DNA from 2 places in the Paenibacillus sp. fava2 genome. Region 2 is predicted to be linked to the other one. Evidence: predicted binding sites of a transcription regulator. Region 2 holds the regulator's gene; the other holds the start of a gene.
What was found. The regulator Rex, encoded in region 2, represses fermentation and respiration genes when NADH is low (regulators of the CRP and FNR family bind a similar motif). The targets are predictions, from matches to a motif close to TTGTGAAATATTTCACAA.

Region 1: pflB (formate C-acetyltransferase) is a predicted target of Rex. The motif match lies at 3,342-3,359, and genes of this name have one in related genera.

Annotation. Positions count from the first base shown of each region.
Region 1 covers NZ_CM177755.1:5,052,660-5,058,845, forward strand. The annotation lists gene pflA (pyruvate formate-lyase-activating protein) at 129-869, opposite strand; gene pflB (formate C-acetyltransferase) at 991-3,252, opposite strand; gene adhE (bifunctional acetaldehyde-CoA/alcohol dehydrogenase) at 3,516-6,137, opposite strand.
Region 2 covers NZ_CM177755.1:4,801,460-4,807,645, forward strand. The annotation lists gene AC4G46_RS21070 (amidohydrolase) at 1-1,013, opposite strand, end outside; gene AC4G46_RS21075 (redox-sensing transcriptional repressor Rex) at 1,000-1,653, opposite strand; gene dinG (ATP-dependent DNA helicase DinG) at 1,771-4,629, opposite strand; gene AC4G46_RS21085 (tetratricopeptide repeat protein) at 4,744-5,385, opposite strand; gene panD (aspartate 1-decarboxylase) at 5,500-5,883, opposite strand; gene panC (pantoate--beta-alanine ligase) at 5,876-6,186, opposite strand, start outside.

The sequences.
Region 1 (6,186 bases), 250 kb from region 2:
TTGTTCAATGGTTACTATAACATGAGTTTTCGCAGCGCAACATGAGCTTTGTTTCCTCTTCTGAAGCCCAGCAAAAAAGCCGCTCCGCAGCTATCGCTAACAGGAACGGCTTCATATATCTGTTTCCATTACTTTACCAGAGCAGTTTCTTTGCGTCCCTCTTCAATCAGCCGGTACGCACGCTGTACTTCCTCATCGCTTGGTGAAGGCACCCCTTCAAGCTCGTAAGGACGCCCCAGCTCTTGCCATTTATAAATCCCCATCTGATGATAAGGCAGGATTTCGAACTTTTCAACCCCGTTCAGGGTTCCGATAAAACGTCCAAGGTTAAGCAAATCTTCTTCCTTATTATGAATGCCGGGAACATATACGTGGCGGATCCACATTTTACGGTTATGATCAGACAACCAGCGGGCCAGCTTCAATGTACGGTCATTGGATTTACCGGTCAGCTTAATATGAGCTTCATCATCGATGTGCTTCAGGTCCAGCAGGACAAGATCGGTAACATCCAGCAGATCGCTGATCTTGGAGCCGTCATTATAACCGTTGGAATCAAGAGTGGTGTGCAGATTCCAGCGCTTCTTTACTTCTGTAAACAGCTGCTTCACGAAATGCGCCTGCAGGGTAGGCTCACCGCCGGAAACGGTTAGCCCGCCGCCGGAAGTCTTATAATAATTTAAGTACGGCTCGATTTCCGCAAGTACTTCTTCGAGTGTCATTTCCTTGCCTTCGTTCAGCCCCCAGGTGTCCGGGTTGTGGCAATACTGGCATTTAAGCAGACAGCCCTGCATAAAAAGCACGAAGCGGATTCCCGGGCCATCCACCGTTCCAAAGGTCTCTAAAGAGTGGATATGTCCTTTAACCATATGAGGTCATCCTTTCAAAAAAACTTAAAATTTTAATGATTTTCAGGCAAGAGTTTACCGCCCTCTTTCAAGGGCGGCAGCTCTGTGGTTTATATCAGTTCCTGATGTCCAAGAACAAATCTTACATCGAAGAGTGGAATGTACGGTTGATAACATCCAGCTGTTGTTCGCGGGTCAGCTTGATGAAGTTAACGGCATAGCCGGATACACGAACTGTCAGTTGCGGATAGTTCTCTGGGTGATCCATAGCATCGATCAGCTGCTCACGGTTAAATACGTTAACGTTCAAGTGCTGGGCGTTGTTGTGGAAGTATCCGTCCATCATGAATACCAGGTTGGACTTACGGGATTCTTCGTCTTTACCCAGTGCCTTAGGAACAATGGAGAACGTATTGGAGATACCATCTTGTGCATCAGAGTAAGGCAGTTTGGCAACAGAGTTCAGGGATGCCAGTGCGCCCTTCTTATCGCGTCCGTGCATTGGGTTAGCACCTGGTGCGAATGGTTCGCCTTTTTTACGTCCGTCAGGAGTAGTACCAGTCTTCTTACCGTAAACTACGTTCGAAGTGATAGTCAGTACCGATTGAGTCGGAACAGCATCACGGTAAGTTTTGTTTTTGCGGATCATTGTCATGAAGGTTTCAACCAGCTCAACTGCGATGCTGTCAACAGCGTCGTCGTTGTTACCGTAGCAAGGGAATTCACCTTCGGTTTCGAAGTCGATTGCAATGCCTTGTTCGTTGCGGATTGGCTTAACCTTAGCGTATTTGATTGCGCTCAGGGAGTCAGCAGCAACGGACAGACCAGCGATACCGCAAGCCATTGTACGCAGAATGTCGCGGTCATGCAGCGCCATTTCAATACGTTCGTAGGAATACTTGTCATGCATGTAGTGGATGATGTTCAGGGTGTTAACGTAAGTCTTGGCCAGCCACTCCATCATTGGTTTGAAGCGTTTCATTACTTCGTTGTAATCCAGATACTCGGAAGTGATTGCAGGGTATTCAGGACCTACCTGTGCGCCGGATTTCTCATCCACACCGCCGTTGATTGCGTACAGCAGAGCTTTTGCAAGATTCGCACGGGCTCCGAAGAACTGCATTTGTTTACCGATGCGCATTGGGGATACGCAGCAGGCGATCGCGTAATCTTCGCCCCAGTATGGACGCATTACATCATCATTCTCATATTGGATAGCGCTGGTTTCAATGGATACCTTCGCGCAATATTTCTTAAAGCCTTCAGGCAGCTTCTCGGACCACAGTACAGTCAGGTTCGGTTCCGGTGCAGGTCCCAGGTTATACAGGGTGTGCAGGAAGCGGAAGCTGTTCTTGGTTACGCGGGTTGTTCCGTCTTCAGCCATACCGCCGATGGACTCAGTTACCCAAGTAGGGTCACCGGAGAACAGTTCGTTGTAGTCAGGTGTACGCAGGAATTTCACGATACGCAGCTTCATTACGAAATGGTCAACGATTTCCTGTGCTTGTTCTTCAGTAAGAGTACCTTCTTCAAAATCACGCTGTGCATAGATATCAAGGAAGGAGGATACGCGTCCAAGGGACATTGCCGCACCGTTCTGCTCTTTAACTGCTGCCAGGTATCCGAAGTATACCCATTGAGTAGCTTCTTTGAAAGAGTTAGCCGGTTTGGAAATATCAAGCCCGTGTGCAGCAGCCATTTCTTTCAGTTCGCCCAGAGCGCGGATCTGCTCGGACAGCTCTTCACGCAGACGGATTACATCTTCAGTCATGGAATCCACTTCAAGCTCAGCCTGTTGCTGTTTCTTGTCTTTAATCAGGAAATCAATACCGTACAGAGCAACGCGGCGGTAGTCGCCGATAATGCGTCCGCGGCCGTAAGCATCAGGAAGACCTGTGATAACGCCGGATTTACGCACTGCTCTCATATCAGGTGTATATGCATCAAATACGCCTTGGTTATGCGTTTTGCGGATATTCGTAAACATTTCGACAATGTTATTCGGAAGCTCGAAGCCGTAAGCCTTAGTGGCATCGATCATCATCTTGATACCGCCGAACGGCTGGATGGAACGTCTGAAAGGAGCATCAGTCTGCACCCCTACGATTTGTTCCTTGTCCTTGTCGATGTAGCCTGGTGCGTGGGAAGTAATAGTGGAGACAGTATCCAGGGAAACATCCCATACGCCGCCTCTTTCTCTTTCTTCCTTGCTCAGCTGGGAAATGATCTTCCACAGTTCAGTGGTGTTGCTTGTAGGACCTACGAGGAAATCTTCATTTCCTTCATAAGGTTTGATGTTTGTTGCGATGAAGTTGTTAACGTCAACTTTCTTGGCCCATTTGCCTTTTGTAAAACTTCTCCAACCCGACTTTACTTCTTGTACATCTTTTTCAATCACCGACATGCTAAATCCCTCCATTTATATATTTATTATATTTGTAGAGATCGCGGGCTTGAAGGTTGATCCCGTGTCTCGTGATCCCAAAGATATGGTTGTTATAAAATTCACAATCACACTTTCATATCTCGGGCTCGTTGTTTATATAAACATTTTAGTTTATTTTCTGAAAAAGGACTGTGACAAATATCACCTTTCCGGTGATATTTGTCACTACCATCTAGCCCCATATTAACCTTTAAACTTATCTTTTACCGGGCAATCACCAATTAAACGTCAAATCTTCCGTAGAAAGCGTTGCGGTATACATCAGCCAGCTCACTTACCAGCGGCAATTTAGGGTTAGCTGTTGTACATTGGTCTTCAAATGCACGGTCAGCCAGGTAATCTACACGGGATTCGAAATCCTTAGGATCGAAGCCCAGTGCCTGGAAGGACTCTTCGATACCCAGCTTCTTGTTCATGTCACGGATCGCATTGATCAGGCTTGTTACGCCCTCTTCAGTAGTGCGGGCCGGCAATCCCAGAATGCGGGCGATTTCGGCATAACGCTCGTCAGCTACAAAGTGCGAATATTTAGGGAACGAAGCGAACTTCGTAGGCTTCTTGGCATTGTAACGGATAACGTGCGGCATCAGGATCGCATTGGTGCGGCCGTGTGCAGTGTGGTACTGTCCGCCCCATTTGTGCGCCAAGCTGTGGTTGATGCCCAGGAATGCGTTAGCGAACGCCATACCTGCAAGTGTCGATGCGTTGTGCATTTTCTCACGGGCAACCTTATCTGCCTGCAATGCGGATTTTTCCAGGTACTGGAACACCAGCTGAATCGCTTTGATTGCCAGACCGTCGGAGTAGTCGCTTGCCATTACAGATACATAAGCTTCAATAGCGTGAGTCAGTACGTCCATACCTGTATCAGCAACTGCAGTTCTTGGCAGGCTGTATACAAACTCCGGATCGATAATCGCAACGTCTGGAGTCAGCTCATAATCAGCCAGCGGATACTTAGTGTTGTTGCCGGCAGTTTTATCAGTAATAACTGCGAACGAGGTTACTTCTGAACCGGTACCCGAAGTAGTCGGAATGGCAACGAATTTAGCCTTTTGACCCAGGGTAGGATATTTGTATACGCGTTTGCGGATATCCATGAATTTCTGTTTCAGGTTGTTGAAGTCAACATCCGGGTGTTCATAGAACAGCCACATGCCTTTGGCAGCATCCATTGGGGAACCGCCGCCGAGTGCGATGATGCAGTCCGGCTGGAATCTGTTCATCATAGCTGTACCTTTTTCTACAGTAGTAGTCGATGGATCCGGTTCAACTTCCGAGAACACTTCGATCGCTACAGGAGTCTGGCGCTGGCGCAGGTAATGCTCAACTCTTTCCACGTAACCCAGTTTAACCATCATAGGGTCAGTAATGATTGCTACGCGTGTAATGTTAGGCATTTTAGCCAGGTATTGTGTGGATCCTTTTTCAAAGTAGATTTTGTCAGGTACTTTAAACCATTGCATATTCACGGTACGACGGTTCACCCTTTTCACGTTGATCAGATTGATGGCAGTAACGTTTTGCGACACCGAGTTGCGGCCGTATGATCCGCAGCCCAGGGTGAGCGAAGGGATATTTGTATTGTAGATGTCTCCGATGGCGCCGTGTGTTGAAGGCGAGTTCACCAGAATACGTCCTGTCTGCAGACGGTGCGAGAACTTCATGATAACTTCTTCATTATTAGAGTGGATTGCCGAGCTGTGGCCCATGCCGCCGAATTCAACGATTTCTGCAGCGCGTTCGATACCCTGATCAGCATTTTTCACTTTGTAGCAAGCCAGAACCGGGCTCAGCTTCTCAGCGGACAGCGGATATTTAGTACCTACGCCTTCGATTTCAGCAACCAGAATCTTCGTGCCGGCCGGAACCTGAATTCCGCACATTTCAGCGATCTTCACAGCGGATTGACCTACGATTGCCGGGTTAACTGCGCATTTCTCTACATTCATTGCACCGTTAGTCAGCTTGGCAGCTTCATCTTTATTAACGAAGTAGCAGCCGTTCGCGATCATTTTCTTCTTCACTTGATCAAAAATAGCTTCTTCTATAATAACAGCCTGCTCGGAAGCGCAGATCATGCCGTTATCGAATGTTTTGGAAAGGATAATGTCTGTTACAGCCTGATCAATATCAGCACTCTTCTCGATGAAAGCAGGTACGTTACCAGGGCCTACGCCGAGAGCCGGCTTACCGCAGCTGTATGCTGCTTTTACCATTGCGGATCCGCCTGTTGCCAGGATCAGTGCAACGTCAGGGTTGTTCATCAGCGCGTTTGTCTTATCCATGGTAGGAAGCTCAATCCATTGGATGAAGTTCTCAGGAGCACCTGCTTTTACGCCTGCATCATGAAGAATTTTGGCAGCAGCGGCACTACACTCTTGCGCTGAAGGGTGGAAACCGAATATAATAGGGTTACGTGTCTTAGCGGAAATCAGTGCTTTAAACATCGTGGTGGATGTTGGGTTGGTTACCGGTGTGATACCCATAATAATTCCGACTGGTTCAGCGATCTTTTGGAAATTGTCGTAGGCGTTATCCTCAATAACTCCTACGGTTTTGTCATACTTAATTCCGTGCCAGATATATTCGGTTGAGAAGATGTTCTTCGTAATTTTGTCTTCGTATACTCCGCGGCCTGTTTCTTCGACAGCTAATTTCGCCAGATACATATGTTTGTCGAGACCTGCCAATGCCATTGCATGAACGATTGTGTTAACTTGCTCCTGGTCCAGTTCCATGAACGCATCCAGGGCTTTCTTTGCTTTATCCACCAAAGTCTGAATATATTCTTCAGCGGTGGTTTGTTTCACTTGGGCGGCGACTTCGTTCTTAACTGCCATCTCCCTCGTCCTCCTGTCAATTTTTAGGTTGTTTTTCTCTACACATTTA
Region 2 (6,186 bases):
GCTTCCGGCGCAGGTACGGCGGTCGGATCCCCGCTGACTCCTTTATGGATCAGCGCAGCCAGACGCATTTCCTCGAACATATCGAGGTTGTTGTTGCTTGCCGCCCCGTCAGTGCCCAGTGAGACTTTGACTCCCGCACGAAGCAGGTCCGGCACACGTGCAACCCCGCTTGCCAGCTTCAGGTTGCTGCCCGGATTATGGGATACTCCCACACTGTATTTGGCCAAAATTTCAATTTCTTCATCATTCAAATGAACACCATGGGCGATCAGAGACGGGCGGGTGAACATGCCCAGCTTCTCCAGATGTGCCACCGGACGCAGGCCGTAATCGGTCACATTCTGCTCCACTTCATGGCGGGTTTCGGACATATGCGTGTGCATCGGCAGGTCCAGATCATGAGCCTCCTGAACAAATTTCACGAAGAAGTCCGGCGGACAGGTGTAAGGCGCGTGAGGCGAGAGCATTGCCGTAATTCTGCCGTCCGCTTTGCCGTGCCAGTTACGGGCAAATTCCACGGCTTCTGCGAGCTTCTGGTTCTGCACATCTTCAGGACATAGACCGATAGCACCGCGCATCAGAACAGCACGGATACCCGACTGTTCTGTAACCTCGGCCACCCGGTCCATATGATCATACATATCAAGGAAGGTAGTTGTTCCGCCCTTGAGCATCTCCAGAACGGACAGGGCTGTTCCCCAGTACACATCATCACCGGTAAATTTCGCTTCCATCGGCCACATTTTTTCCTGCAGCCAAGTCTGAAGCACCATATCATCGCCATATCCGCGCAGCAGCGACATCGCCGCATGGCCGTGGGTATTGACCAGTCCGGGCATGAACAGCAGACGGCTGCCGTCAACCGTCAGAACGCCTTCTTCTGCTGCAGGCTTATCTTCTCCTATGTATGTGATCAGATCATCCTCTATCGTCATATAACCGCTCAGGACAGGCTGAAGTGAGCCAGCTACAAGAAACCGGCCGTTCGCGATTATCGTTTTATTGCTGCTCATCGGTAATTTCTTCCTTTCCGTCATGCAAATAGTAGGCAAGGCTCTGCAGATCAGTCGTAAAATCGGCCGCATGGATACGGATCGACGGCGGAGTCTTCAGAATAACCGGAGCAAAATTAAGAATAGCCTCGATGCCCGATTCCACCAGAATGTCGGCTACATTCTGCGCTTCACTGTCCGGTACGGTAATAATGCCGATCCGGATCCCCTGCTCACGGATGGTCTGGCCCAGCTCCTCCATCGGCTGAACCGTCAGGGAGTTGATTTTCTGGCCGACCTTGGGTGCGTAGGAGTCGAATACGGCAGTGATTTTCATCGTATCTTTCAGATAAGCATTATAATTGGAAAGGGCGTGGCCCAGGTTCCCCGCACCGACCAGAGCCACGTTGATCTGCTGGTCAAGCTTAAGGATATGGCGGATCTTTTCAATCAGATAGGATACATCGTAGCCGATGCCCTTCCGGCCGAAGTCCCCGAAATAAGCCAGGTCTTTGCGGATCTGTGCCGGATTAAGATCAAGTTTCTGTCCCAGCTCCTGGGAAGAAACGGTTGCAATTTCGCGTTTCTGGAGATCATTCAAGAAACGCAGATACACTGGGAGCCTGCGTACGACAGCCTCCGATATTTTGTCCGATTTCATGTCTTCTCCTCCTAAATTTAGTATAACTCGGATGTGTATGAAAGCCGCACCGCTCCCCGATACTCAAGCAAACAGGAAGCTGATGCGGAACTAGACTAAGAATGAAATGAATGCAGTTTAGGAAATGCCGCCCTCCAGCCATTCCTCGATTCTCGGAACCATCTGGTCAGTCAGCATATGCTCCATCTTGGGGCCGGGCAGTGAATACAGGAAATACTTCCCGTAGTAAGACTCGATGACCCTGGTATCATATACAATGACAATTCCCCGATCCTGGGCGGTGCGAACCAGCCGGCCGAAGCCCTGCTTGAAGCGGATGACCGCCTGGGGTACCGACAGCTTCATGAACGGGTTCTTCTTCTGTGCCTGCAGCAGCTCGGCTTTGGCCTCTGCAAGCGGGTGGTTCGGGGGCTGGAACGGCAGTCTGACAATCGCCAGACAGCTGAGCGCATCTCCGGGAATATCCACGCCTTCCCAGAAGCTGCTGGTTCCGAGCAGTACCGCCGCAGAATTGTCCTGAAAACGCCGGATCAGTTTGCTGCGGCTCCCCCCTTCTACACCTTGCCCAAGTACAGCGATGTCCTCTGCGGCCAGTGCATCCTTAAGCGGGTCATAGACCTGCCTTAGCATCTTATAGGAAGTAAACAGCACCAGCATACGGCCTTTGGTTGCCACAGCAGCTTCTGCCAGTGAGTGCACCAGTTTGTCAACAAACCTGGCATCCCCTACACTGCCCTTTACGCTCGGAAAATCACGCGGGATAACAAGCAGTGCCTGTTCGCGGTAATTAAACGGTGAAGGCAGCAGCGCTGTCATCAGCCTGTCCTGCTCCGCAGCCTCGCCCAGTCCGAGATTATCGATCATGAACTGGAAGGATTTATCCACAGACAGCGTTGCAGAGGTCAGCGTTATACTTTTCTTCTTGTCGAAGAACAGCTCCTTGAGCTGGGCACTGACATCTACCGGTACAGCATACAGCTGCAGGGATTTGCCTCGGTAATTGCTGCTGCCTTCCATCCAGTACACAACATTCTCATCATTCAGGCCCATGAAGAAGCGGATCTGCTCGCGGATCGAGGCCAGATCCTTAAACAGGCCGCCGATGTCGGTTACCAGACTGTCCGAGGAGGACTGGCTGTCGGTATCGCGCATTTCACTGAGCATCTTGTCGCCCCTGCGGATAATATCACTGAGGCTGAGATTCAGTGTGTTCTCCAGCGCAGCCAGCTCCTCCCAGTCCCTTGGCTTCTTGCCGGGGTGCAGGCGTGACACCAGCTGTCCGGCCTCACCAGCTGCCGCATCACTGCGGTCTGGCAGCAGTCCGAACAGCTTGTCGCTGAGCACATCCCAGGTTTCCTTGACGGTAAGCAGATCCGGATAGATCCGGTCGATGACACTGCTCCATTCGGAGGCCTGCTCGCTTCCAGATGATTGCAGGGTCTGGCGCAGTGCCGGGAGCTGGCCGCTCTTACTGTCCTTGTATAGCCGTGTCAGCGTATGGGCCACAGTGAAATACTTCATCTGCATGCCCAGATGCTTGCCCGCCACATCCTCCAGATGATGGGCCTCATCTATAACAAGATGCTCATAGGCAGGCAACAGCTGATGTCCCGCCTTTACATCTGCGAACAGCTTGGAATGATTCGTAATGACTACATCGGCAATTCCGGCTTCATGCTTGGCCCGGTGGTAGTAGCATTTACGGAACCACGGACAGGACCGGCCCAGACAGGAGTCGGTGTCACTGGCTACACTTTCCCAGAAGTCGCCGCCGCGGCCGCTGAGATTCAGCTCCTCATCGTCACCGGACAGCGTCTGGGTAAGCCACACAATCATTTGTGCTGCTGTAAGCGTTTCTTCCCTGGTACTTACGAAGTCCTTGTTATTTATTTTATGTTCAAACTTGCGCAGACACAAATAGTGCCCTCTTCCCTTAAAGACGGCAGCCTTGAACGGAAACGGGACCACTGTAGTCAGGAGGGGGATGTCGCGCTCACGCAGCTGATCCTGCAGATTGATTGTATGTGTGCTGACCATCACCTTCTGGTCCGTACGCACGCTATGATAAATAGCCGGCAGCAGGTAGCCCAGCGATTTGCCGGTGCCGGTACCCGCTTCAATCAGCAGATGCTTTTCTTCCTGAAGGGCGGTCTTTACTTCGCCGATCATTATCTCCTGTGCTTCCCGCGTCTCATACTGCGGTAACGTATCCTTAAGCCGGGCTGTTACCTCAGCCATGTAGTCCTCAAAGGATACATTCTCCAAAGGATTGCCGGAACCCTCCTCGCGCGGTGAAACAAGCTCATTCCAGTCGCCGACCGCAAGTGCCAGCTGACGGTGAAAGGTCAGCTCGCCCTCCGGCTGGAAGGTTTCCATCTCCCGCTCATGAAGCAGGCCATCAAAATACCAGGCCAGATCGCTATCTTCGCCGGCAAACAGCTCATTCAGGCGTTGAATGGTCAGCAGCGGCAGGCTGTACAGCTCGTCAAGGCATTTAAGCAGCACGAGCGCAGTGGCCAATGCATCGCTGTCAGCCTGATGCGGACGCTCATGCGTCAGCTTGAAATGCGCACTGACTGCACCGAGCTGATAGGTGGTCAGCGACGGAAAGCATATTTTGAGAAAATCAATCGTATCGAGAATCCGGCCCTGAAACGGCAAGTAGCCGCAGCGGTCCAGGGCATTCTGTAAAAAGTGAAAATCAAATGCGACATTATGCCCTACCAGCACAACATCATCCAGCAGCGGGACCAGCTCCATCATCATTTCATCCAGCTCCGGCGCATCCGCAACATCCGCGTCGGTTATGCCGGTCAAGCCTGTAATAAAAGGAGGAATCGGTGTTCCGGGCTTGACATAGGACCCATATACCCGGGAAACAGACCGGTCTTCTTCTATAATGGCAAGGCCAACCTGGATGATCTCACCCACAGATTGGGTTCCCGTAGTTTCAAAATCAAGCACGGCAAATTTCATTGTAAGTTCTATTCCCTTTCACTTGAGACTCCATATCAGCATAACAGAAGTTACGTAAAAAGGCGATGCAAGCCGCTTGTTCAAGTGGATGCATCGCCTAAATGAAGGCTATGATTACAAAAGCGAAACAAGCTGGTCCCCGAACTGGAGCTTACCGCCCTTTTTGCGGCAGACCTCCAGATTGACATTCGGCTCCGGCAGAGCCGGATCATACTGCAAAGACAAACCGAACAGTTCACTTGCCTCAAGGAAGCGCTCCTGTGAGGCCCTGATGCAGCCCAATGCATTATAGATCATCGCCTTAAGCTTGCTCTCCCGGATCAGGGCGAGCATATGGTTCAGATGGCTCCAGGCCGTCTCCCCGTCCCCTTCCTGCAGATAAGCCATGGCCAGATACAGCCGGGCGGCCAGGCTGTCCGGATAACGCCGGATCACTTCCTGAAACTGCTGGATACATTTGCCGTACATCAGGAGCTTATAATACCCCTGGCCCCGGACAAAAGAATCCATGGCAAGCTCTGGCGCCTCCTGCTGAGGCACTTCTTCCTCAGGCTCGAGCGCAAGCTCAGTCTGTTCCCGGAACTGGCTCAGCTGCTCGGCAAAGGCCAGCCACTCATCCATCACTTTATCACTGAGCCTGTGAAGCATGTTGTACTTGCGGATCAGTTCATTCCGGTACTCTCCCTCTGAAGAGGGGTAGTCACGGGCAATCTCCTGGAGCATCTTGTTCATCTCAGCAAATAAATGTTGAAACATCGGGCCATCCCCCTTTACTGAACATGAAATCAGCCTAAGCTTGCCTGCCTTCATTTTTCGCAAAGTCGGGGCGGTTCATCCCTGCCATTGATTACATGGCCTGCAGCTGCCTTATCAGGCGATTGTAGCGTGCAGCTCATGGTCAGCCAGCTTGACCGGCTTATTGTCAGCATCCACAAACACAACCGTCGGCTTGTGGCCGGCCAGTTCATCAGCGGACAGCATTGCATAAGAGATGATAATGACTGTATCGCCAGGCTGCACCAGGCGGGCCGCCGCCCCGTTCAGGCAGATGACGCCGCTGCCGCGCGGGCCGGGAATAACGTAGGTTTCCAGCCGGGAGCCGTTGTTGTTGTCCACAATCTGTACCTTTTCGTTCTCAAGCAGATCGGCTGCTTCCATCAGATCCTCATCAATCGTAATGCTTCCTACATAATTAAGATTGGCTTCTGTCACCGTCGCCCGGTGAATTTTGGATTTCATCATATGTCTAAACAAGGGCGGGAACCTCCTTCGGAATAAATACATTATTGTCGATCAGCCGGGTTCTGCCGAATTTGACTGCCAGCGCAATGATGATCTCACTATCGGAGGCAGTAAGCGCTGATCCCGGTTCCAGAGCCTCCAGATCAGGGAAAGTCAGAATTTCCACATAATCGATCACGGCCAGCGGCGCAGAGGAAATTTCCGAGACAAGAAGCGTCCGGGCTTCATCAGCAGTACGGACCGCACCCTCGTCCATTGCCTGGCGAACAGCCTTCAATGAACGGGACAGCACAAGCGCCTGGCTGCGCTCTTCTG